Microbulbifer sp. GL-2: one gene and its partner. The protein of the gene in region 1 binds, or shares a complex with, the protein of each later gene. Links are inferred from orthologs where the notes say so. Each region holds a gene or a part of one and is shown on either strand. Other genes may lie near its edges.

Region 1 (11,618 bases):
GGAATCCTATTTAAAGCTATCGAGTCTGCTGGTCCCAAAGAAAGATAAGCCCCGAAATTTCTGGCACTTTATTCTGGATTTCACCCGGCCGCCCGGTGCAATGGACTTTGAGGGGATTACCTGCTCTGATAATCTCATTTATCTAGTGAGCGAACGCTATAACCGTATTGCTGAGATTGACAGGCAGGGCAATGCCCGGTGGTTGGATACCATGTGGTCGTCAGAGGCAAAAGCCCGAGGGTATATGCAGGGATTCAATCTCGCAAGTGAGGGGTTGGTAAAGGTCGGTGATGATTTTTGGGTGGCAATGGAGAGCGAGCCCCGCGGCTTGGTGAAGCTCAGCCCCAATGGCGATGTCCAGCTTTTTACCCTGCCGCCGGTTGCTGGTTTGAACTTTCGTGGGGAAGTCGAGGACCTGGGAGCTCTTGATTATTATAATGGAGCCCTGTTTACATTGGAGGGAAATGCTCATGCTGTGTGTCGAAGAACCTTGCCAAGTCTGAAAGCAGATTGGTGCTTGGATTATCGAATGCACGAGAGATCTTCTGAACTGCAATATGAAGCAACTCGCAAAGGTGCAAAGGGTGATGGGCTGGCTGTTGGTAAGGAGGGTATCTTTATAGTGTTCGATAACAGTGATGTCAGTCGTAGTGCAGCCCCCAAGGATCGGCGTGCACTCCTGTTGCAATTGGCATTCCCGGACATTGATTAATAGATGTTAGAGGGAAAGTAGTTGATGTTGTACTTGGCTATTTATTTGGGATCTGCCTTGAACCAAATAGTTAGGTTTGTAGTGGAAGGTATTCATTGCGATATAGGCTCAAGCAGCTCGACGGCTATTGCGATTAATTGGAATTAACGTGATTAAGTGTTTTTTCTTTGTGCCTGTTTTTATGCTCATGTTATCAAAAGCAATGAGTGCCGAAATTATTCCCGCCAAAATGCTGGCAAGCTACTGGGTAGATAACAGTGCAGGTGTAAGCCTCTCTGGATTAAGCTTTTGTGATCAACTTGTCACAATTTCTGCTAAAAACCCTAAAGAAATTTATACGCTTAAAGTTAATGGTGAGCGAGCTGAGCTAGTGCCTCATATCACCCTATTTGGGTTGAGGGCGCCAAAGGGAGAAAAGCCTACTAACATCTGGCACTTTATTCTGGATTTATTCCGGCCGGCATCTGCAATGCGCTTTCACGGGGTTTGTTGTAGAGCTGATGGCACATTTGTCGTGAGTGAACGCTATAACCGGGTTGCGGAAATAGGCAGGGATGGCAGGGCGAATTGGCAAGAACATGTGTGGTCACCAGCGATAAAACATCGAGGATATCTGCTCAGGTACAACAATGGCGGCGAGGGCCTTGTGCAGGTTGATGATAACTTGTGGGTGGCAATAGAGCGGGAGCCCAGGGGGCTGCTTAAACTGGAACCCAATGGAACGTTTCAGGTTCTCTCACTGCCGCCCGTCGATGGATTGGATTTCCGTGGTCGGCCGGAAAACCTGAGAGGCCTTGATTACTACGATGATGCCCTATTTACGCTGGAAAGCAATGCGCATGCGGTCTGTCGTAGGTCCCTACCCGGCTTGAGTGCGGAGTGGTGCCTGGTTTATCGTCATCATGAGGAATCGCCTGAGCATGCATATCAAGTGTCCCGTTTTGGTGGTAATGGTGCCGGGCTGGCTGTGAATGATCAGGGCATCTTTGTGGTTTTCAATAACAACAATATCAGTCGTGCCCAGGTTCCCCATGACCGCCGTGGGCTGATGTTGCATCTGGCCTTACCAGAGGGCTTTTGATAGGTGGTGGCTAAGAAGTTGCCGGCACTGCTGGAGGAAATACGTGCTTGTCGCCTATGTGAGGAGCACCTGCCCCTGGGGCCCAATCCGGTCCTTCACGCGTCGGAGTCCGCGCGTCTACTAATTGTCGGCCAAGCACCGGGTACTAAAGTCCATGCAACCAGTATCCCTTGGAATGATCCTTCTGGAGATCGGCTTCGCGACTGGCTGTCTGTTGAAAGGGAAACTTTCTACAATCAATCCCTGATCGCTATTATCCCTATGGGTTTCTGTTATCCAGGCCGTGGAAAGGGGGGTGACCTGCCGCCGCGCCCTGAATGTGCTGCCACCTGGCACAAAAGCCTGTTGGAGCAGCTTCCCAACTTGCAACTTACCCTGTTAGTGGGACAATACGCCCAGCGCCACTACCTGCCGCATTGGTATGGCAGTATTACAGAGAATGTGCGCCACTACCGTGATGCCCTGCCGGCCCGCTACTTCCCTCTGCCACACCCCAGCCCACGCAACACTTTATGGTTGCGCCGTAGGCCCTGGTTTGAGGAAGAGGTGGTGCCGGAACTGCGAAGACAAGTACAGAAAATACTCAAGGTTTAACGATGCCGGTTCCGGACAATATCAAGATTCATCCCTCCTGGTTCGATGTAATGGGGGGGGAGTTCAAAGAGCCCTATATGGCTCAATTGCGCCAGTTCCTGCGAGGAGAAAAAGAGGCAGGCAAGCGGATTTACCCACCTGGCGGACAGATTTTCAATGCTTTTAACTCCACGCCCTTTGATCAGGTAAAGGTGGTGATTCTGGGGCAGGATCCCTACCACGGCCCCGGCCAGGCCCATGGCTTGTGCTTTTCTGTGATGCCTGGCGTACGTATCCCACCTTCACTGCAGAATATCTATAAAGAGCTGTACTCAGATCTTGGTATTTCTCCTGCCCATCATGGCTGTCTTCAGCCTTGGGCGGAGCAGGGTGTATTATTGCTAAATGCCACTCTCACGGTTGAAGATAGCAAGGCCGGAGCTCATCAGGGGCGTGGTTGGGAGCAGTTCACCGACGCCGCTATTCACAAACTGGCAGAACAACGCGAAGGGCTGGTTTTTGTGCTGTGGGGTAGCTATGCGCAGAAAAAGGGGAGCTTTATTGATCGTAATAAGCACCTGGTACTGCGTGCGCCACACCCGTCCCCTCTTTCAGCTCATCGAGGTTTCTTTGGTACCCGGCCTTTTTCTCAGGCTAATCACTGGTTACAGCAGCGTGGTGAAAAGCCGATTGAGTGGGCATTGCCGGAGGCTAACCAGTTGCACAGGGTTGCTATAGAGGTTTAGGCGCCCGCTGATTGATAATTAATTTTAAATGAATGGACTGGTATTTTTTGACTAGTCCAATTAGATTTTTGGTTAATGCCCAGTAATTTTATTTATAGAAACCAAACTGAAGTGCCCTCTTGTACTTATGGGGCTTCCCTTTTGCTAAGTTCGGTATATTTTAGTTAGGATATTTTATCGCCTCTCCTCAAATGAAAACTATTATCAGTATTCTATTGGGGGGCTATATAGTGTATTGGATGTTGTTATTGGGTGTTTTTTAAGGTTGACTGCATTAGCGGGATGGAAAGTTCGTCGTGTATTTAATCGAATTAGCCCCCCAGATATATCTATCGCTCAACAATATCCAATAGTTTGCTCGGTCTTGTCTAAAGGTAGCTAATTTTTTCTATCTGGATCTATTTTGGTGCAACTCCCGTTGCAAAAATTACCTGCAGGATCCCTGTATATTTTTCGGCAAGCAAAAGTTCATTACCTTATACTGGGATTTTAGATTTTTAATTTATTAAACTCCAGGTTTGTCAAATTTTTTCGGGTGGGGAGTGTGCTGTGGAATTTCTATTTCTAGATACTGTTCTTGATTGGCTATCTATCCCTTTTATAGAGGCGGGTTTTACTACATTGTTCATCGGCACGGCAGCTTTCTGTAAGAAGAAGTTTGACGCAAAGCCTTATAGAGCTCTTTTGGATAGATTTCTTGGTGATTCCAGTTCAGACATTCATGTCGTTCTTCCATTGATTAAGCAAGAATCCCTTTTTTCAGAAATAACAAAGACACAAAGTCCTATCCCGGATAATGTATTGTTTATGCCTTATGATGAATCTCTTGCGACACAGATGTTGAAGGATAGAATAAGTGAAATATACCCTAAAAGAAGGGTGGTTTTTCATGACTCCCATAATTTTGTGCATGATCAAAAAACATTTATATGCATTGGTGGCCCGGCTATCAATGTAGTGAGTCGCGATTTATTGTTAACCAGAATGATCGATTCTAAATTTAAGATGGACTTTTTAGGACGCTTTGCTTGTGATGAAACAGATGGTCGGGTTTTCATGTCGAACACTTCTGGGGGTTCTATCACTGAAGATTATGGTTTTATATTTATAACAGAGAATCCCTATCAGAGAGACTGTTGTGTATGTCTGGTATTTGGGATCTGGTCTCATGGAACCAATTCAGCGATTCAAGCCCTCTGCAGTAAAGGTGCCCATCTTTCTGAGCTTGTAAATGAGTTAAAAACAAATAAGTCCATTTTTGCAGTTACAAAGTCTACTGTAAGGGGGATGGTGACGGGATTCCCTTCAATGGAGAGGGTGAGGGGTATAGATTCACCGATTTCAACAAGTCCAAGTTAGCTTTTTGGTTCTGCTAATATTTATTTGGATTGTTTTAGGCCAAATATGACATGTTCGTTTGAAGGGTAGAGGTTTTTCAGTTTAGATGGAAGTGTCTATCTCTATAAGTAAAGCCAAGGCCGGATTATTAAACCTAGCAGGGTGGCTTGGTGACCTTTTCAAAGGTTGCAATATTTTTTATTAAAAGGTAAAGCCGGTGCTTTATTTCTAGTCGTTGTAGACGTTTTCCCTGTGAGTGAGGTGAGCTCTTCATTGGCCACTTATGAATATTCATTTTCTGGATAATATTCGGCTTCCTGAAATTAGAAGCTAAAGCGCAACTTATGTGGTTGCTCGAGTTGAGAAACGATTCAATTGATGGTTGAATCGTGAATAAATCATGCTAATTGCTAATTGCTAATTGCTAATTGCTAATTGCTAATTGCTAATTGCTAATTGCTATTCTATTTGCTTGCACTTTTAGGTGTCTGGTTTATTTGTGGAATGGTTAGTAATAAGAGAGTTAAGTAGGGAGGGTAATAAATCTTATACGATTTTTTTGAGTGTTGATGGGGGCAGGTTGAAGTGAATGGAAAGGACGGCTATAAGCCGCCCTGGAAGTATTTGCGGTTACTCTAATTAGGCCAACGGATCATCATCTGCATCGTAGGGGAGCTCCTGAATGTCCAGGATGCGGCCGTCTTTCAAATGAAGTTGTTCACCAGCAGCGACTTTGGCAATGGTGAGTACCGCGAGCAGCTCAATGCCATCTTTGCTGTGGCAGGCCTCAACCAAGTTGCCAATGCTTTGCTTTCCATCCCCGAAGATTTCCAGGCCGCTGGCGGGGAGGTCGCCCCCTTCACATTTTGCGCGATATAAACGGCGTTTTGCGGCGCCGCGGAATTGCATTCGGGCGACTACTTCCTGGCCGGTATAGCAGCCTTTCTTAAAACTCACGCCGCCGAGCAAGTGCAAATTGGTCATCTGCGGGATAAATATTTCGGAGGTGGCGGCATCAACTTGGGGAATGCCTGCTTCTATCTGCTTTTTTTGCCAGATATCGTAGCCCGTAGCCTCGCATTCGCTGGAGAGCTTTTGCCAGAGTTGCTGTGTCTTGGAGACCGGAATTAATAGGGCCAGCTGGGATTCATTGACTATCTGGACGGTGCAGCGCTCGCCATCAAAATCAAAATTAATAACTTCGCCGGGGGAGGGCGCTTTGAAGCCCAGTAGCTGCGCGGCCTGTTGCGCTACCTGCGGGCCTTGTAAGCCGAGCCAATGGTGCTCTTCGCTAATATCTGTGAGCTTCGCCTTAAAAAATACTGCGTATTTGGCCAGTGCCTGCTGGGCAATCGGTGCCAGGTCGCGGGGGAGGCGGAATATAAATTCACTCTGGGATAGCTTCAGGGCACTGAACGTGCTGATCATGCGTCCCTTGGGGTTACAGTGGGAGCCCAGTGTGCTGTGCCCATCCGGCAGATTCACCAGATCGCAGGTGAGCTGGCCTTGCAAGAATTTCTGGCTGTCGGGACCTGTAATGGAAACGGCGCCTAGAGGGCCGAGATCAATCAGGTGAAGCCCCTGTGGGTCATCAGTACTGGTAAGGGGGAAGTGGGCTCTGCCGCCTTCCCAAATGGCGCCTTCGCTGCTGAGAAAATCCTGCCACTGTTGCTGATCCATAGTGCTGCCACCTCAGGTTGTCTTGGTGGCATTACTTGGGGGTTGTAACGCCCCTTTTCAAGTTTGCACGGGCAGCGGGTATACTGCGCTCTTTAACCTGGTTGGAAAAGAAGTATGGATCGCAACCGCCTGTTTTGGGCCAGTCGCCGCGGCATGTTGGAGCTGGACCTGGTACTGCTGCCATTTCTGGATAATGTCTACGAAACTCTGGAGCCTGAGGATCAGCAGCTTTATATCCGGCTGTTGGATGAGCAGGATCAGGATCTGTTTGCCTGGTTCCTGCGCCGCGAGGATCCGGCTGATCCGGACCTTCAGCGCATAGTGCAGATTATTCGTGACAATACCGGCCTGCAGGAGTAGCACCTCTATCCATTTTGAGCGCAGCGCCCGCCTGAGCTGTGTCGTTGCGCCGTCCCCTCTCCTGTTTCTCCTTTTGGTAATGGCTACGCTACAAGCCGCAATTCTTTTATGGCTTTGCAGGCTACCGTCCTGGTTATTCTGGTCTTTGCTGTTTCTTATTTTGGCGGTTGCGTATTGGGAAGTGCGGCGCCTGACGCTGATGGTGGGAACATTGTCCACTCGTGAGCGACGCTGGTTCTGGCGAGTGGTTGAAGGTGATGAGCGTGAGTTTGAGTTTTGTCGCGAGCTGGTATTGTGGCGTTGGCTATTGGTGATTAATGGGCGGGACTTACAGGGCCGGCGCCTGTATCTGGTACTGGCAAAGGACGCCCTTAATGCAAGTGATTGGCGCCGATTACAGGCGGCGCTGCGATTCTCCCGTTAGGTTGAACTGCAGCCCGAGCTATTTCTGTGTGATTAGATGAATTGCCGCTGGTTGGCGAAATTCTCTGGTACCAGCACGGTATCCATTGCCAGTTCCCGCAGGCCTGGATAGTCCAGGGAATAGTGCAGGCCCCGGCTCTCGCGGCGATCTAGGGCGGAGCGGATAATTAATTCGGAAACCAATGCCAGGTTGCGTAGCTCCACCAAATCGTTGCTGATGCGGTAGTTGGCATAGAACTCTCGAATCTCCCGTTGCAGCAACTTTACCCGGTGCTGGGCGCGCAACAGTCGTTTGCGTGTACGCACAATTCCCACGTAGTCCCACATAAAGCGACGCAGTTCGTCCCAGTTGTGGGAGATTACAACATCTTCATCAGAGTCTGTCACTCGTGAGGCATCCCAGTCAGGTGCTCGGCGCGGTGCCTGTACTGAATCCAGATGTTCCTCGATGTGTAGGGCGGCAGAGCGTGCGTATACCAGGCACTCGAGTAGTGAGTTGCTGGCCAGCCGGTTGGCGCCATGCAGGCCGGTGAAGGTGGTTTCGCCAATGGCGTACAGCTGATCCAGGTCGGTGCGACCGTGCTGGTCCACCATTATTCCACCGCAGGTGTAGTGGGCCGCGGGAACCACGGGGATCGGTTCGCGGGTAATATCAATACCGTACTTAAGGCAGTTGCTATATACCGTGGGAAAGTGCTCGCGCACAAAGTCAGGATCTTTGTGAGAGATATCCAGGTACAGGCAATCTGCGCCGAGGCGTTTCATTTCATGGTCAATTGCACGGGCGACGATATCCCTGGGCGCGAGCTCGCCGCGCTTATCGAAGCGTCCCATAAAGCGACTGCCGTCGGGCAGCTTCAGTTGTGCACCCTCTCCACGCAGGGCTTCTGTAATAAGGAAGGCTTTGGCTTTGGGGTGATACAGGCATGTGGGGTGGAATTGATTGAACTCCATATTCGCTACCCGGCAGCCGGCACGCCAGGCCATGGCGATACCATCACCGCTGGCACCGTCGGGGTTGCTGGTATACAGATAAGCCTTACTGGCCCCGCCGGTAGCGAGTATGACCGCCTTTGCCTGGAACAGCTCCACTTCATCGGTGTTCTTGTTCAGTACATAGGCGCCGGCGCAGCGGAAACGCCCTTTTTCAGGGGCGGGTTGGCGGATCAGGTCGATGGCCACGTGATGCTCGAAGCAATCGATATTAGGGTTGTTTAGTACCTTCACCAGTAGGGTGCTGTGCACGGCTTTGCCGGTAGCGTCGGCACTGTGAATGATACGCCGGTGGCTGTGCCCACCTTCCTTGGTCAGGTGGTAGTCGTCCCCTTCGCGGGTAAAGTCGACCCCCTGATTGATCAGCCAGTGAATGGCTGCGTTGCTCTCCTCCACCGTGAAGCGAGCAGACGTTGGGTGGCAGAGTCCGGCACCCGCGTCTAATGTGTCTGCAATATGCGACTCCACCGAATCCATCTCATCCAGCACCGCGGCGATCCCCCCTTGGGCGAACCAGGTGGAGCCGTCCTGCAACCGCTGCTTGGAGAGCAGGGCCACGCGATACTTGGCTGCAAGGTGCATGGCCAGAGTGAGGCCTGCGGCACCGCTGCCAATTACGAGAATGTCGTAGTTTGCCTGGGCATTCATAGATTTCATTTATCTTTTAGGGTCGCGTAGTATAGCGCCTCCTGATTATTCGTCGATTTGACGTGGAACTTATGTCCTATTGTCAGTGTCATCAACAGAGTAAAAGAAACGCCTGCGCAGGCAGTCTCTTAATAAGTAGAAGTGGCGCCCGCAGAGTGGCTGGATATGGGAGTTGGGGATGACAGCGCATCAGGCGTCAACGAGTGACCGTGAGCTGGTAGAGCGGGTTCAAAAGGGAGATAAGCGCGCCTTTGATCTTTTAGTACTCAAGTATCAGCACAAAATTGTTGCTGTAGTCAGTAGGTTCATCAAGGACCACAGTGAGGTACAGGATGTAACTCAGGAGGCCTTTATCAAGGCCTACAGGGCACTGGCCAATTTCCGCGGTGACAGTGCCTTCTACACATGGATGTACCGTATCGCGATTAATACCGCTAAGAACCATTTGGTTTCCCGCAGCCGTCGCCCCCCGTCCTCCGATGTGGATCTGGAGGATGCCGAGTTCTACTCGGGTGCTGATTTATTGCGGGACAACGAGACACCTGAGAACCAGCTGTTTCGCGACCAGCTGGAGACCGCGGTGCATCGCGCTATTCGCGCACTGCCAGAGGATCTGCGTTCAGCAGTTACGCTGAGGGAGCTGGAGGGACTGAGCTACGAAGAGATCGCCGAGGTGATGGGGTGTCCGGTAGGAACCGTGCGCTCTAGGATATTTCGCGCACGGGAGGCGATAGACCGGACAGTCCAGGCTGTGATGGCCGGCGAGCCGGAAACACTGGGTGACAGAAGCTAATTTTGCGGGAAATTTTCCCTCTTGGGGAAACCAACCGCCGAGAGCTCGGTCATAACTCATACCAACTATGGTGCGTGTGGGCACCGAATAAACGATTGCACAAGAGGGTTAACCCCTATGTCCCACGGGAATCATCAGGAACGTCTCAACGAGTCGCTCTCGGCGCTTATGGATGGCGAAGTCAGCGAGTTGGAGCTGCAACGGATTTTGAAGTCCTCTGCAGCTTCTGAAGAGTTGGGTGAGCGCTGGTCACGCTACCAACTGGCTGCGAGCGTTATGCGACGCGAGCAAATCGCCCCTGTAGATAGCGGTCTGTCCGCGAGTATCTCGGCGGCGATCGATCTCGAAGAGCCCCTGTCTAAAGGGGAGAACCACGCTACTGTATCAGCCAGCGGGCTGGTTAACAGTCGCTGGTGGCGCCCGCTTTCGCGCGGTGCTGTGGCGGCCACAGTAGCCTTCGCAGCAATCCTCGGGGTACAACAGATTGCTGATACCCAGCAGAACCCTGTGCAGGGTATTGACCAAGTAGCCGAAATCGAGCGCCCGGCACAGCCGGTAGTGCAGTCGGCACCACAGCCATCCGGTTTTTATGTGCCGGCTCCCTCGACTCGCTCGGTGAGCACGGCCACTCCGCGCTTTGTACCGGAGCAGCGCGGTGGCGTCGTTGGCCAGGCGGTTATTCAGCAGGCGCCTACGCCTGAGTTGATGCGCCATTTGAACCGAGTGATGATTCAACACTCCGAACAGGCCGCGCATGTGGGTAGCCAGGGTATGGTGCCCTTTGCCCGCGCGACTTACGGCGAACAGGTTGGAATGTAGTGTGACGAGAGTCGTATTCAGGGGGAGTCTTATCAGTAGTTCAATCCGCAAGGTCGGCAGTCTGTTTTTGGCTTCCTCTCTGTTGGTACCGCTGTCATTTGCACAGGAGGCTACCAGCGTCGATCCGAATGTTCCCGGCACCGTAAATCTGGATATGGCTAGCTCTCAAGCTGCAAGTTCGGCGCTGGAAGACCCTGGCATGGCACCTGCTGCGGCAGCTGACTCGGCGATTTCTGGGGCTGCGGTGGTCGATCCGGTTGCGCCAGTAATGGCAGAAACGGCTGTTATGGAACCCTCGGCGGCTGTCCCCAGTACGCTAATGGGGTCCAGTGCACTAAGTGCTAGGACCGGCAGCAATGAGGTTGAGCAATGGCTGAATAAACTCGCCAAGGCTGTCAGCGAGCTGGAGTACAGTGGCTTGGTCACTTTCGAGCATGCCGGCATGCTGGAGACCCTGCAAGTGGTACATGCTGTGCGAGATGGTGAGCAGGTTGAGCGGGTCCGCTACCTGAGCGGCGAGCCGCGTGAATTGATCAGTCACGGTAGTGGCGGCAACTGTGAGTTTGGCACTTCCCCCAGTGCCAGAACTACGTTGTGGAATGCGGTGGGACAGCAGCAGGTGCAGCGTGCCTACCAGTTTATCCTGCGGGGTGAGGAGCGGATTGCGGACCGGGATGCGGTGGTAATCGAAGCCAGGCCCCGCGATCGCTACCGCCTGGGTCTTGTGGTCAGTCTAGACCGGGAAACAGGCCTGCCGCTTAAAACCATGCTGGTGAGTACCCAGGGGCGTGTGCTGGAGCGCTACCAGTTTGTCCAGCTGGATTTGTCTCCCGTTGATGATTCCTCTTTACAGGCCGTTTCGAATAACGCCAGACGTATCGACAATCGCAGTACTTGCGAAGCATCCCAGAGCCGCTGGCAGGTGCGCTGGCTGCCGGATGGATTCAAGGTGGTTTCAGTGAAGCCCCTGTCTGACGGCGATATGATGGTCTTTAGTGATGGTCTCGGTGTCTTCACCGTGTTTGTGCAGCGTCTCGGCCCCGAGCTGGAAGACTTCAAAGGCCGAGCTATTCGCGGTGCCACCGTCGCATATATGGATCGCATGGAAGTAAAAGGCGTAGCCTATACAGTCACAGTGGTAGGCGAAATCCCCGACGCCACGGCGCGCAGAGTGGCTAGCTCCATCATCGAAAAAGGCTGATTTGCTTGCTGGAAGAGCGCGGTCGAATTGTGGCCATAGAAACCGACGCTGTGTGGGTGGAAACCACCCAGCGCAGTGCCTGTAATGGCTGTGAGGCTAAATCCGGTTGTGGCACAGGCCTGCTCGGCGACTTCTTTTCCTCCTCCACGCGGGTGCGGGCGGTTTTAAATGGTCTCCCCGCTGATAAAATCTCCCTGAATGACATAGCAGTTATTGGAATTGCCGAAAATGCCCTGACCAGCAGTACCCTG
Region 2 (11,762 bases), 2.7 Mb from region 1 along the record:
ACAGCCACTCAGGCTATCCCGGTGGTCTCAAGTCCATCAGCTTTGAAAAGTTGATCGAGAAAGCGCCAGAGCGCACCATCCAAAGCGCCGTTAAAGGTATGCTGCCGAAGGGTCCTCTGGGTCGCGCCATGTTCAAGAAGCTGAAAGTATACAGCGGTAGTGAACATCCTCACACGGCTCAACAGCCGACTGAACTGGCGATCTAAACGGGAATAAATCTGATGGCAACTACTCAATACTACGGTACCGGCCGCCGCAAGACCTCTACCGCTCGCGTATTTATCGTACCGGGTGAAGGCAAGATCAGCGTGAATGGCCGTACCCTGGATGAATACTTCGGTCGCCAGGTGGCTCGCATGATCGTGCGTCAGCCGCTGGAAAGAGCCGATATGGTCGAAAAATTCGACATCACTGTAACTGTAAAGGGCGGTGGTTCTTTTGGTCAGGCGGGCGCTATCCGTCACGGCCTGACGCGCGCCTTGATGCAATATGACGAAGCGCTGCGTCAACCGCTGCGTGCTGCGGGTTATGTTACCCGCGATGCTCGCGAGGTTGAGCGCAAGAAAGTGGGTCTGCGCAAAGCGCGTAAGAAGCCGCAGTTCTCCAAGCGTTAAGCTTTCTTTTTGGCCCGGCATCTGCCGGGCTTTTTTATTTCCGGCGCTGTGTGTATCGAGCTGTTCTCATACGACTTTGCTCGATTTCTCGCTGTTTCGCCGCGCAATTCCCGACGTTCCCCGTGTCTTTGCCTTGTATCAAATTGGCATTTTCTTTAACATTGCGCGGATTTGTATCCGCTTGATTTGTGGGGTTTATTCGCGCAGGCAATCTGCCGGAGCGGGACTTCTTTCAAGACTTTTTGGGTTTGGGCCAGCATCTCCGGTGTGTCCGGAGTCGCTGTGATGGGAGAACTACGTCATGAGTGATGACGGTGTAAATGTAGGACGGCGCCGTTTTTTAACCGCTGCCACCTCTGTTGTCGGTGGTGCGGGTGCGGTTGGGGTGGCCGTGCCCTTCGTCGCTTCCTGGAATCCGAGTGCCAAGGCAAAGGCCGCGGGCGCTCCGGTTAAATACAATGTTAGCAAACTTGAGCCGGGCCAGATGGTCACTGTCGAGTGGCGAGGCAAGCCGGTGTATGTAGTGCGTCGTACAGACGAGATACTGCAAGACCTGGAAAAGGTGGAGCCATTGCTGCGCGACCCCAATTCCGAGGAGTCCATCCAGCCGGCTTATGTAGATCCGGAAAACCGTTCTATCAAACCGAAGCTGTTAGTTCTGGTTGGTTTGTGTACCCACCTCGGTTGTGCACCTATGTACCGCCCGGAAGTGGGCGCCGCAGATTTGGGGGGAGCAGAGTGGATGGGTGGCTTCTTCTGCCCATGTCATGGATCAAAATACGATATGGCTGGACGCGTTTATACCGGTGTCCCCGCGCCTACCAATCTGGAAGTTCCGCCTTATTCCTATGAAAGCGATGAGGTAATCGTGATTGGTGTAGACCAGGAGGGCACTGCATGAAATGGCTAGCAGATTTCGGTGACTGGGTAGATCAGCGCTTGCCGATCTACCAGGCCTGGGACAAACACATGGGCAAGTACTATGCGCCCAAAAACTTTAACCTCTGGTACTTCTTTGGTGTTTTTTCCCTGCTCGTGCTGGTTAACCAGCTGCTGACCGGCATTTGGCTGGTTATGAGCTTTAACCCATCGGCCGAAGGAGCCTTTGCTTCCGTTGAATACATCATGCGTGATGTGGAGTGGGGCTGGCTGATACGCTATCTGCACTCGACAGGCGCTTCGGCGTTTTTCGTGGTGGTCTACCTGCATATGTTCCGCGGCTTGATGTACGGCTCTTATAAGCCTCCACGCGAGCTGGTATGGATCTTCGGGATGTGCATCTACCTGGTGCTGATGGCCGAAGCCTTTATGGGCTACGTACTGCCCTGGGGGCAGATGTCCTACTGGGGTGCGCAGGTAATTGTATCTCTATTTGGGGCAATTCCCGGTATTGGCGACAGCTTGGTAGAGTGGATTCGTGGTGACTACCTGATTTCCGGTATTACCCTTACCCGTTTCTTCTCCTTGCACGTAATCGCTCTGCCGCTGGTATTGGTGCTGTTGGTAGTGTTGCATATTCTTGCGCTGCATGAAGTGGGCTCCAATAACCCTGACGGTATCGAGATTAAAAAGAACAAGGATGAGAATGGCATTCCCAAAGATGGAATTGCTTTCCACCCCTACTACTCGGTCCACGACCTGGTGGGTATTGCGGTCTTCCTGTTTATCTTCGCGACCGTGGTGTTCTTCTTCCCTGAGATGGGCGGATTCTTCCTGGAGTACGCTAACTTCGAAGAAGCGAACCCCCTGAAGACACCACCACATATCGCTCCGGTTTGGTACTTTACGCCTTTCTATGCCATTTTGCGTGCTGTAACCATGGACATTGGTCCGCTTACAGCTAAGTTCCTTGGCCTGGTAGCTATGGGTGCTGCTATTGCGGTGCTGTTTGTACTACCGTGGCTGGATAAGAGTCCGGTACGCTCGATCCGTTATAAGGGCTGGCTGCCCAAAGGTCTGTTACTCCTGTTTGCTGCGGTATTTATCATCCTGGGTTACCTGGGTGTTAAATCCCCAACTCCAGATCGTAACTTCCTGTCCCAGTTGGCTACTCTGTTCTACTTCGCTTTCTTCCTGACCATGCCGGTTTGGACCAATCCGAAGAGCCGTAAAGGTATTGGTTCCTGGGTAGTAAGTATTGGTTTTGGTGTACTGTTCCTATGGATGGCATTCGCAAACTTTACTTTTGGTAATGAAGATCCAGAGAAAAACGGATTTGTAAATACTTTTGTGGGTATTTCGGCTCTGTTGCTTGCTGCTTTCTTTGCCGCGTTGCCCTGGATTACCAGTCGCGATGAGGTGTACCCGGAACCCGAGCGTGTAACCAGCCCATCTGGTGGTAAGACCTTTGGTATTCTGTTTATCGGTATTGTTGTTGTTGCTCTGCTGACCTTTATCCCGATCAAGGCGGTGGGTGCTGAGTCCAGTGTTGAGCTGGATCACATCAATATCGACCTTCAGGATAAGCCTTCCCTGCAGCGTGGTGCCAAGTACTTCGTTAACTATTGCATGGGCTGCCACAGTGCCAACTATTCCCGTTGGGAGCGTGTTTCCACTGACCTGGATATCCCGAAAGAGTTGATGATGGAGAATCTGATCTTGGGGAATGACAAGATCGGTAACCTGATGGAGATCTCCATGCGTCCGGATGACTCCAAAGTGTGGTTTGGTGCCGCGCCGCCCGACCTGACACTGGTTGCCCGCTCTCGCTCACCAGAATGGCTCTACACTTACCTCCGCAGTTTCTACAAGGATGACAGTCGTGCTACAGGGGTAAATAACCTGGTATTCCCCAGTGTAGCCATGCCGCATGTATTGATGGAGCTGCAGGGATTGCCCGAGTGTGCCCCTGGCCCCAAGCGCGACCACGGTAAAATTGTCCGCGATGAGTTGGGTAATCCGATAATGGACGCTAATTGTGGTAGCCTGAAGGTCGGCAGTGTGAAGGGCTCCATGAATCCTGAAGAGTTTGATCAGGCTATGTATGACCTGGTTAACTTTATGGAGTACATTGCAGAGCCTATGGCCGAAGACCGCAAGCGCATTGGCTTCTATGTGTTGGCGTTTATTTTTGTATTCTTTATCTTCGCCTGGCTGCTGAACCGCGAGTACTGGAAAGACATACACCACTAAGATTCGCAGGTTTTTCTTTGATGGGTGGTGGGGTAACTCTGCCGCCCTTTTATATTTTGAATAAAAGGTCGGCGTTTGCCGACCAACAAGTTTGAGGTAGTTTGAACATGGGTGTGCCTACCAACAAGCGCTCCTCTATGACCTTCTTCTCTGATGGTCGCAGCCATTACAGCCATCGAGTGCGTATTGTGCTTGCCGAGAAAGGGGTGTCCGTAGAAATCATAGATGTGGACTCGGATGATAAACCTGCCGAGCTCGCTGACCTCAACCCTTACAATTCGCTACCTACCTTGGTTGATCGCGATCTGGTGCTTTTTGAAACCAAGGTCATGATGGAATACCTGGATGAGCGTTTTCCGCACCCACCGCTGCTGCCAGTCTATCCGGTTGCCCGCGCTCAGAGTCGCCAGATCATGCACCGCATCGAACGTGACTGGTGCCCACTGGTAGATAAGATTCTTGCTGGTGGTAAGGATGTAGCTTCCGCTCGTAAGGAACTGCGTGATAGTTTTGTTGGCATAGCGCCTATGTTTACTGAACTGCCGTATTTCTTCAATGAAGAGTTCTCTCTGGTGGATTGTTGTATGGCTCCGCTGCTGTGGCGTCTCGAGCAGTTTGAAATCAGTCTGCCGAAGACCAAACAGGTGAAGCCATTGCTGGACTATATGGATCGCCTGTTTGCTCGCGAAGCCTTCCAGCAAAGTCTTACCGAGTATGAACGGGAAATGCGTTGAGGATAATTAGGTGAGTAAGCCGGACATGACATCCAATCGCCCCTATATTTTGCGGGCGTTCTACGAGTGGATTACCGATAACCGGTGCACTCCCTATATTCTTGTCGATACGCACCTTTCCGGGGTGCTTGTACCACAGCAGCATGTGAATGATGACGGCCAGATAGTGCTGAACGTCTCTGAGAGTGCTGTCGCAGGTCTCACCATGGATAACTATGCGATCCGGTTTAATGCGCGGTTTGGCGGGGTTCCCACTGATATTCAAGTGCCAGTTGGTGCTGTTGTCGGAATTTATGCCCGTGAAAACGGCCAGGGCATGGTATTCGAGGCGGAGGAGACTCCGGAGCCTCCAGAGCCTACCCCACCCACCAGTCTGGGTAAGAAGTCTGTGAAAAAGCCCGCATTGCGAGTTGTGAAGTAAGTCCACCAATTTTTTCAGGGGGCAGTTCTGCTCCCTTTTTTCTCCCTGACTCCTATCGATTTCTGCTTTTGTGCGCTCTGTCTGGGATCGCACTGGTGACAAGCGCGTACAATGGGCAGTTACTTCTTGCTCTCAACTCGTTATGCCGTCGTATTTGCAATGGCTACGCTATAGCTGGTTACCTGGGCTGCTCCTGGTTTTGCCGCTTGCCCAAAAATTACCGTGGCTTGATCTGGCCTTCTTAAACAACTTCAATTTGCCCATTCTTCTGTTAGGCGCTGCCCTGCTACTCAGCTTTTTCTTCCGTTCAAGTAGAGTTGCCCTGGCTGCAATTCTACTGATGATTTTTTATGGGTTCGCCAGGTTAGATTTATTTTCTGGCCAGGAGCAAGACCAATCCCTCTATCTGGGGTTGATAAGCCTTAACCTGATGCTGTTTAGCTGCAGTCGCGATCGCAGTGTTTGGAGTTATTTTGGTTTTGTTTGGTTGTTGGTGCTGCTCGTGCAGGGAGCGGGCCTTTTCTGGTTGCAGGAATGCTGTGGACCTCTGACACATAAATTCTCACTTCAGCATATACCTGCCTGGCCGTTAGTCTTTGAACAATTATCCCCTTCACTGCCTCTTCTGCTAAGTGTGGCAGCTTCGGTTGGTGCTTTGGCGCTGGTGGCTCTTTACCCAGTCCCCACTGCTGTGGGTCTGTTTAGTTGCAACTTGTTAATACTTTATGGGGTTTGGAGTGGTATTCCCCTGATCCCTCTGATGTCTGTGGCGGGTTTCCTTCTTATTGTTTCACTGCTGGGAAGTAGCTATGAGTTGGCTTTCCGAGATGAGCTGACTGGAGTGTGCTCCCGACGGGCTTTTCGCTATCAGATGCTTACTCCAAGTCGGCACTACTGTATTGCCATGATTGATGTGGATTATTTCAAGAAACTGAATGATCGCTTTGGGCATCAGGTTGGCGATCAGGTGTTGCGTATGGTGGCAACACAAATCAACCGGTACGCTAATGGGCAGGTATTTCGTTATGGGGGGAGGAGTTCGCACTGGTGATGCCGGGTCGTGACCTCTCATCCGCAGAGAAGCAGCTGGAGTTCATAAGGCAGAAAATAGCGACTTACCCCATGTATATGCGTTCAGGAGGGCGTGTTACTGGGCGCCAACTTTGGCGCTTAAAGCGCCGCTCAGGCCAACAGATAAAGGTGACGGTCAGCATCGGTTTAGCCCAGCGGAGCAAGCAGCTAAAAAGGTCTGATTCTGTCCTCAAAGTGGCGGACCAAGCCCTTTATAAGGCGAAGCGGAGCGGTCGAAATCGCCTGTGTGTCCACACTTGATATAAATCAACCTGATTTAAAAGTGGCGCTTAATTTCTTATTCGCATTGGTTATTTTCGCGCCGGCCCCCGATACTGCAAAGCAGGGTATTGAAGGGAGCTTCAGCGTGCGATTACTCAGTCACACAATTGGTATTCTTACTAATCCGGAAAAAGAGTGGAAAGCCATACGGGCGGATCGCCATTCATTTTTCCAGGTTTTCCTGACTCATGTTCCGTTTCTTGCCCTGATTCCAACGGTTGCCGGCTATTTCGGTGTCACCCGAGTCGGGTTCGAAGTGGGTGGGCATCTGGCTAAATTAACCCCGGAGAGCGCGGCAGTTTTGTCGATAGTTACATACTTCGCGCTGTTGGCAGGCGTGTATTGCCTGGGGGAGTTTATTAACTGGATGGCCAGATCTTACGGTGTCGAAGGAGATGAGCCTACTCGGCATTATGAGGGCACAGCGCTTGCAGTTTTTATCTCTACGCCGATTTTCCTCGCCAGTATTGTGGTTTTATTCCCTCACCCTTGGCTCACTATGGCTGCAGTGGGAATTGCCGGGATCTACTCCATTTACTTGGTGTTTGCTGGTATTCCGATTTTGATGAAAATGAATAAGGAGCGGGCTTTTCTCTATGCCTGTGCGGTGCTGACTGTAGCACTGGTCATGATGGTTACTGTACTGATCACATCCGTGATTTTATGGAGTGTGGGAATAGGGCCTGTATATCAGCAGGCATAAAAAAGTCCGCATTGCAGGCTTTTTTTCACGGAAACTACTTTACTTACGCACGGGCAGTAGCGGTGGCATTGGGCAATCCAGGCTATCGGCCACGGCTCGCAGCAATTCAATTTCCTCTGCTTTAATCACACCGTTATGACTTAAAGTGAATACCATCGCTTTCAGCAGTAGAGGTTTTACCAGTGGCTTCATTTGGCCGGCAATAGCGATAGCTTTGTCCAGCCTCGGTAAATTGATGTCCTTGTGGCTAGGCAGCGGTGTAGCCTCCATCCCCAATGCCTTAAGCCCCTGCTCGTAAGCACGTTTCGCCGGCAGGTAATCGCTATTACCTGAATGGGCGATAGCGGCGAGAAGAAAGCGGCTGGCATCTTTACTGGCGCCCTTTTTGTTGGAGAGGCGCTGACGATCAGGAGTGCCCTCCAGTGCATGCATCAATACCCGGTACAGGGCCCACTCCCAAATCTCAATCTTTCCATCGCTGTGCAGTAATTTGATCAGGTTTCTCTTGAAAATCTGGTATTGCTGTGGGACCAGCGCACGCAGGGCGGGAACGCAGAGATCGAGTAAGGCCAGACGCGCACTGTTGGGAAGACTCTCCAACTGTGCTTCTATTTTTTGCATCTCGCGCACCACTGCCGGGTGGGCAATATTATTCAGCAACAGGCGCTGGGCCTGTCGCTCGGAGGGCTCTTTGTGCAGCAGCAAGTGATAAACCAGTGCGCGCGCGGTGAAGGGTTCGTGCGCAGCCTGTTGAATACTGGCAGGGATGGACTGAAGTAGTTGGAAGCCGTATTGCACCTGTTGCTCGCTCGGGTTGGCAATGCTGTTATCAACAGCGTCCAGGGCAACCTGAAATGGGGTAGATTGTGTGACAGCGGAAAGCGGTGCTGGGGCACTAGGTCGCAGGGTTTGTGGCTGTGAAGTGGAGGTCCCGGCACAGGTATCGCGGTAGAGACCGTTCCACCCGGGGTCAAGGCGGGTTATGCGATCTGCCAGCGGCGGGTGAGTAGCAAAGAGGTTAAACAAAGAGCGCTTCAGGCCGCTGGCAAAAAACATATGGTTGTATTCCGCTGCCTTGCCGCTGGCCAGTGTCGAGCTGGAACCATAGCCACCGATTTTTTTCAGGGCACTGGCGATGCCGATATTGTCACGGGTAAATTGCACGGCGGAGGCGTCTGCAAGGAATTCTCTTTGGCGGCTAACTGCGGATTTAATCAGGTTGCCCAAAAAAGTCCCGGTATAGCCCACGACCATCAATGCGGCACCGAGCCCAAACAGTGCGGCGCGCCCTCGGCTGTCGCGCTCGCCAAGGTAAACTCCGCGTACCAGCCAATGGCCGAGCAGACCAATGATCAGGATACCGTTCAACAGCCCCACAATACGAAGATTCAAACCCATATCGCCATTCAGGATATGGCTGAATTCATGTGCCACTACACCCTGCAACTCATCCCTGTTAAGTTTTTCAACACAGCCACGGGTGAGGCCGATCACTGCATCGGTGGATTTGGAGCCAGCGGCGAATGCATTGATAGCCTCATCTTCGATCAGGTAAACATCTGGCACAGGTGTGCCCGAAGCAATTGCCATCTCCTCAACCACATTCAGGGCGCGTCGCTCGCCAGGATTCTGCGGTGCAAGGTTGAGTTTGCGCCCGCCCAGCGATTCGGCTACTGCGCTGCCGCCGGCGCTGAGCTGGTGTAGCTTGTACAGGCTGCCCAGGGTGACAACTGCAGCGATGGTTAGGGCGATTGAGATTACAGTTTGCCAGCCGAGCAGTTGATCAATGTCGGTAGGAGAGAAAGCCTGGCCGCGGGAGAGAGAGACTGCGGCAGCGGCGACCATTGTGGTGAGGCCGATTAATAGGACTACCGCCAGGGCAAATAACCCCACAAGTAGGCCGCTATTGCGCTTGGCACGGTCCTGATACTCAAAGAAATTCATCGTTTAAAACTCAATACGAGGGGCAACCTGAATGGCCTCGGAGTCAGCAAATTCCAACAGTTGGGCATCGGCACGATGTCCAAAAACACCGGCCAGTATTACTGGGGGAAAGCTCTGTTTATAGATGTTGTAGCTTGTCACCGAGTCGTTAAATGCCTGCCGGGCAAAAGCGACCTTGTTTTCTGTGCTACTCAGCTCTTCGTTAAGTTGCATCATATTCTGGTTGGCCTTCAGGTCCGGGTAGGCCTCCATAACCGCATTAAAGCGCCCCAGGGCTCCGCTTAGGGTGCTCTCTGCTCGGCCCAGCTTGTCGATGGCGCTGGCGCTCGAGGGGTTGGATGCGGCCGCTTTGAGGTCACTGATGGCAGTGTTGCGTGCACTTGTTACCGCTTCGAGGGTTTCCCGCTCATGCTTCAGGTAACCTTGAGCGGTTTCCACCAGATTGGGAATCAGGTCGTGGCGCCGCTTCAGCTGTACTTCTATCTGTGCAAAAGCATTCTCGTTGCGGTTTTTCAGGGAAACCAGTTTGTTGTAAATCCCTATTCCATAAAATAAAAGCACGGCAACAACCACCAGCGCGACGATGCTTGATATCTCCATAAACTCCCTCGCCAATTCTTCTTATCCTTGGCGTCGATAGTAACACGCTCCCTTGATGAGGCGACGGCGGTAGTGAAACTGGCGCTGGTGGAGCAGGGTAGTGCTTCGGCTATAATGCGGCGACTAAAAAACAATTGCCGCCACAACAGGAATGGCGGTGCAGAACTGGGAGCAGACAGAATGAGTGATGTAACTTCAGATCCTGTAGTGATCGTCGGAATGGCGCGTACCCCAATGGGCGCTATGCAGGGTAGCTTGTCGGCACTGAGTGCCCCGAAGCTGGGCGCTGCAGCAATTCGCGCAGCATTGGAGGATGCCGGTGTGGCTCCCGCAGATGTCGATGAAGTCCTGATGGGTTGCGTGCTTCCCGCCGGTGTAGGTCAGGCGCCTGCGCGCCAGGCATCTCTGGGGGCGGGTATTCCCAGCAGTACTCCCTGTACCACCGTCAATAAGGTGTGTGGCTCGGGTATGAAGACCGTAATGATGGCCCGCGATGCACTGTTGTTGGGGGAAGGCAAGGTTATTGTCGCCGGTGGTATGGAAAGCATGAGTAACGCCCCTTACCTGTTGCCCAAGGCTCGGTCAGGTATGCGCCTGGGCCATGCTGAGGTTAAGGACTCCATGTTCCTCGATGGACTTGAGAATGCTGAAGATGGCAAGTTGATGGGCACCTTTGCCGAGGGCACCGCCGACAAGTATGCGTTTACCCGTGAAGAGCAGGATGCTTTCGCCCTGGAATCCCTGGCGCGTGCCCAGGCGGCAATTGAAAGCGGTGATTTTGCCCGTGAAATTACTCCGGTGACCATGGCTTCCCGTCGTGGAGAGGTCGTGGTCAGCGTGGATGAGGCTCCTGGTAGTGCCCGTCCGGATAAAATCCCGCAGCTGAAGCCGGCGTTCAGAAAGGATGGCACTGTGACCGCAGCCAACTCCAGCTCCATTTCCGATGGCGCAGCAGCATTGGTGCTGATGCGCAGGAGTGAGGCGGAAAAGCGCGGCCTCAAAGTGCTGGCAGTTATCAAGGGGCAGGCCCAGTTTGCCCGCGAGCCCGAGTGGTTCACGATTGCCCCAGTAGGCGCTATGCATAAGTTGTTGGAAAATGCCGGCTGGTCAGCTGCCGATGTGGACCTGTTTGAGATCAATGAGGCTTTCGCCGTGGTGACCATGGCGGCCATGCGAGAGCTGGATCTGCCATGGAACAAGGTCAATGTGAACGGCGGTGCCTGTGCCTTGGGGCACCCACTGGGTGCCAGTGGTGCACGTATCCTGACCACACTGCTGGCAGCGATGGAGAAACGCGATGTGAAGAAGGGAGTTGCCAGTCTGTGCATTGGCGGGGGCGAAGCTACAGCGGTTGCTATCGAGCGCCCTTAACTTCCCCGTTGGTGTTTTACCAATAAAAAACGGAGGCTTTGCCTCCGTTTTTTATTGGTTTATTAATAGGTTGCCTGGAGAGTCAGTATTTAGTGTCTCAGTTAATGTACTCTACGGCTTTCACTACTTTCTGTACTCCGCCAATTGATCGGGTTGCATCCGCCGCGCGTTCCGCTTCAGCCGGAGTCAGTAGTCCCATCAGGTAGACCACACCATTCTCGGTAACCACTTTGATGCGGCCCCCATTGATTTCCTTGTTGGCGAGCAGGTTGGTTTTGACTTTGGTCGTCAGCCAGGCATCGCTGGTGGAGGCGAGTATGGTGACTTTTCCTCGCACCTGGGTCTCATTGTAAACCTGGCGTACATTCTGCACTTGTTCAGCGGTGCGTCCGGCGAGCATACGCAGCTCCTGATCAGGTACTTGGCCTGTGAGCAGCACTACGCCATTGAAGGAGGTGACATCAACATTCGATGCTTTGAGGTCGGGGTGCGCCTTATTGATATTGACCGTGACAATGGTTTCGATTCTCTCGTCATCGATATAGGTGCCGAAAGAACGTTTGCCCGGGTCTTGCTGGATGGGGCCATCATGAGTGGCCTCCATAACTGTACTGCAGCCGCCAAGCAGGGCAGTGATGGCGAGTGCAGCCAGGATGTGTATTCCAACAGTCGATAGTTTTTTTTTCATGGTTCAGTCCTCGTAGCCACCGAACAAGCTGCTGTCGATCAGGTCGCACAAGCAGAAAATAGTCAAAAGGTGTACCTGGTGTACCTCTGCTGCGACATCAGATGGCACGCGCAGTTCAATATCGTGGTTATCCAATAAAGCGGCGCAATCTCCGCCATCCCCACCAGTCAGGGCCAGGATACCCATATCGCGATCGCGCGCG

The links.
Region 2: the proteins of GL2_RS00195 (region 1) and GL2_RS11725 are in contact, whole or in part, in a crystal structure (PDB 1YFN), measured with the Escherichia coli proteins. The link is inferred for Microbulbifer sp. GL-2 from one-to-one orthologs.

What each region holds. Positions count from the first base shown.
Region 1 is NZ_AP019807.1:43,662-55,279, reverse strand. What follows is about bases 8,478-11,315. They hold GL2_RS00195 (sigma-E factor negative regulatory protein), read left to right. Parts: upstream 8,478-9,464; coding sequence 9,465-10,166; downstream 10,167-11,315. Other genes in these bases: GL2_RS00190 (MucB/RseB C-terminal domain-containing protein), read left to right, coding at 10,168-11,315; rpoE (RNA polymerase sigma factor RpoE), read left to right, coding at 8,733-9,347; nadB (L-aspartate oxidase), read right to left, coding at 8,478-8,554. Also shown: GL2_RS00245 (esterase-like activity of phytase family protein), read left to right, coding at 1-712; GL2_RS00240 (esterase-like activity of phytase family protein), read left to right, coding at 915-1,793; GL2_RS00235 (uracil-DNA glycosylase family protein), read left to right, coding at 1,797-2,387; ung (uracil-DNA glycosylase), read left to right, coding at 2,390-3,112; GL2_RS00225 (hypothetical protein), read left to right, coding at 3,662-4,471; GL2_RS00220 (folate-binding protein YgfZ), read right to left, coding at 5,090-6,130; GL2_RS00215 (succinate dehydrogenase assembly factor 2), read left to right, coding at 6,245-6,490; GL2_RS00210 (protein YgfX), read left to right, coding at 6,570-6,914; more of nadB, read right to left, coding at 6,947-8,477; more of GL2_RS00190, read left to right, coding at 11,316-11,367; GL2_RS00185 (SoxR reducing system RseC family protein), read left to right, coding at 11,373-11,618. UniProt on the Escherichia coli protein: An anti-sigma factor for extracytoplasmic function (ECF) sigma factor sigma-E (RpoE). ECF sigma factors are held in an inactive form by an anti-sigma factor until released by regulated intramembrane proteolysis (RIP).
Region 2 is NZ_AP019807.1:2,690,859-2,702,620, forward strand. Bases 3,222-6,203 are described here. They hold GL2_RS11725 (ClpXP protease specificity-enhancing factor), read left to right. Parts: upstream 3,222-4,505; coding sequence 4,506-4,901; downstream 4,902-6,203. Other genes in these bases: GL2_RS11715 (ubiquinol-cytochrome c reductase), read left to right, coding at 3,222-3,746; GL2_RS11720 (glutathione S-transferase N-terminal domain-containing protein), read left to right, coding at 3,854-4,480. In the rest of the region: rplM (50S ribosomal protein L13), read left to right, coding at 1-206; rpsI (30S ribosomal protein S9), read left to right, coding at 222-614; petA (ubiquinol-cytochrome c reductase iron-sulfur subunit), read left to right, coding at 916-1,515; more of GL2_RS11715, read left to right, coding at 1,512-3,221; GL2_RS11740 (Yip1 family protein), read left to right, coding at 6,340-6,957; GL2_RS11745 (M48 family metallopeptidase), read right to left, coding at 6,997-8,901; GL2_RS11750 (LemA family protein), read right to left, coding at 8,905-9,501; GL2_RS11755 (acetyl-CoA C-acyltransferase), read left to right, coding at 9,682-10,872; GL2_RS11760 (BON domain-containing protein), read right to left, coding at 10,970-11,560; GL2_RS11765 (SIS domain-containing protein), read right to left, coding at 11,564-11,762. UniProt on the Escherichia coli protein: Enhances recognition of ssrA-tagged proteins by the ClpX-ClpP protease; the ssrA degradation tag (AANDENYALAA) is added trans-translationally to proteins that are stalled on the ribosome, freeing the ribosome and targeting stalled peptides for degradation.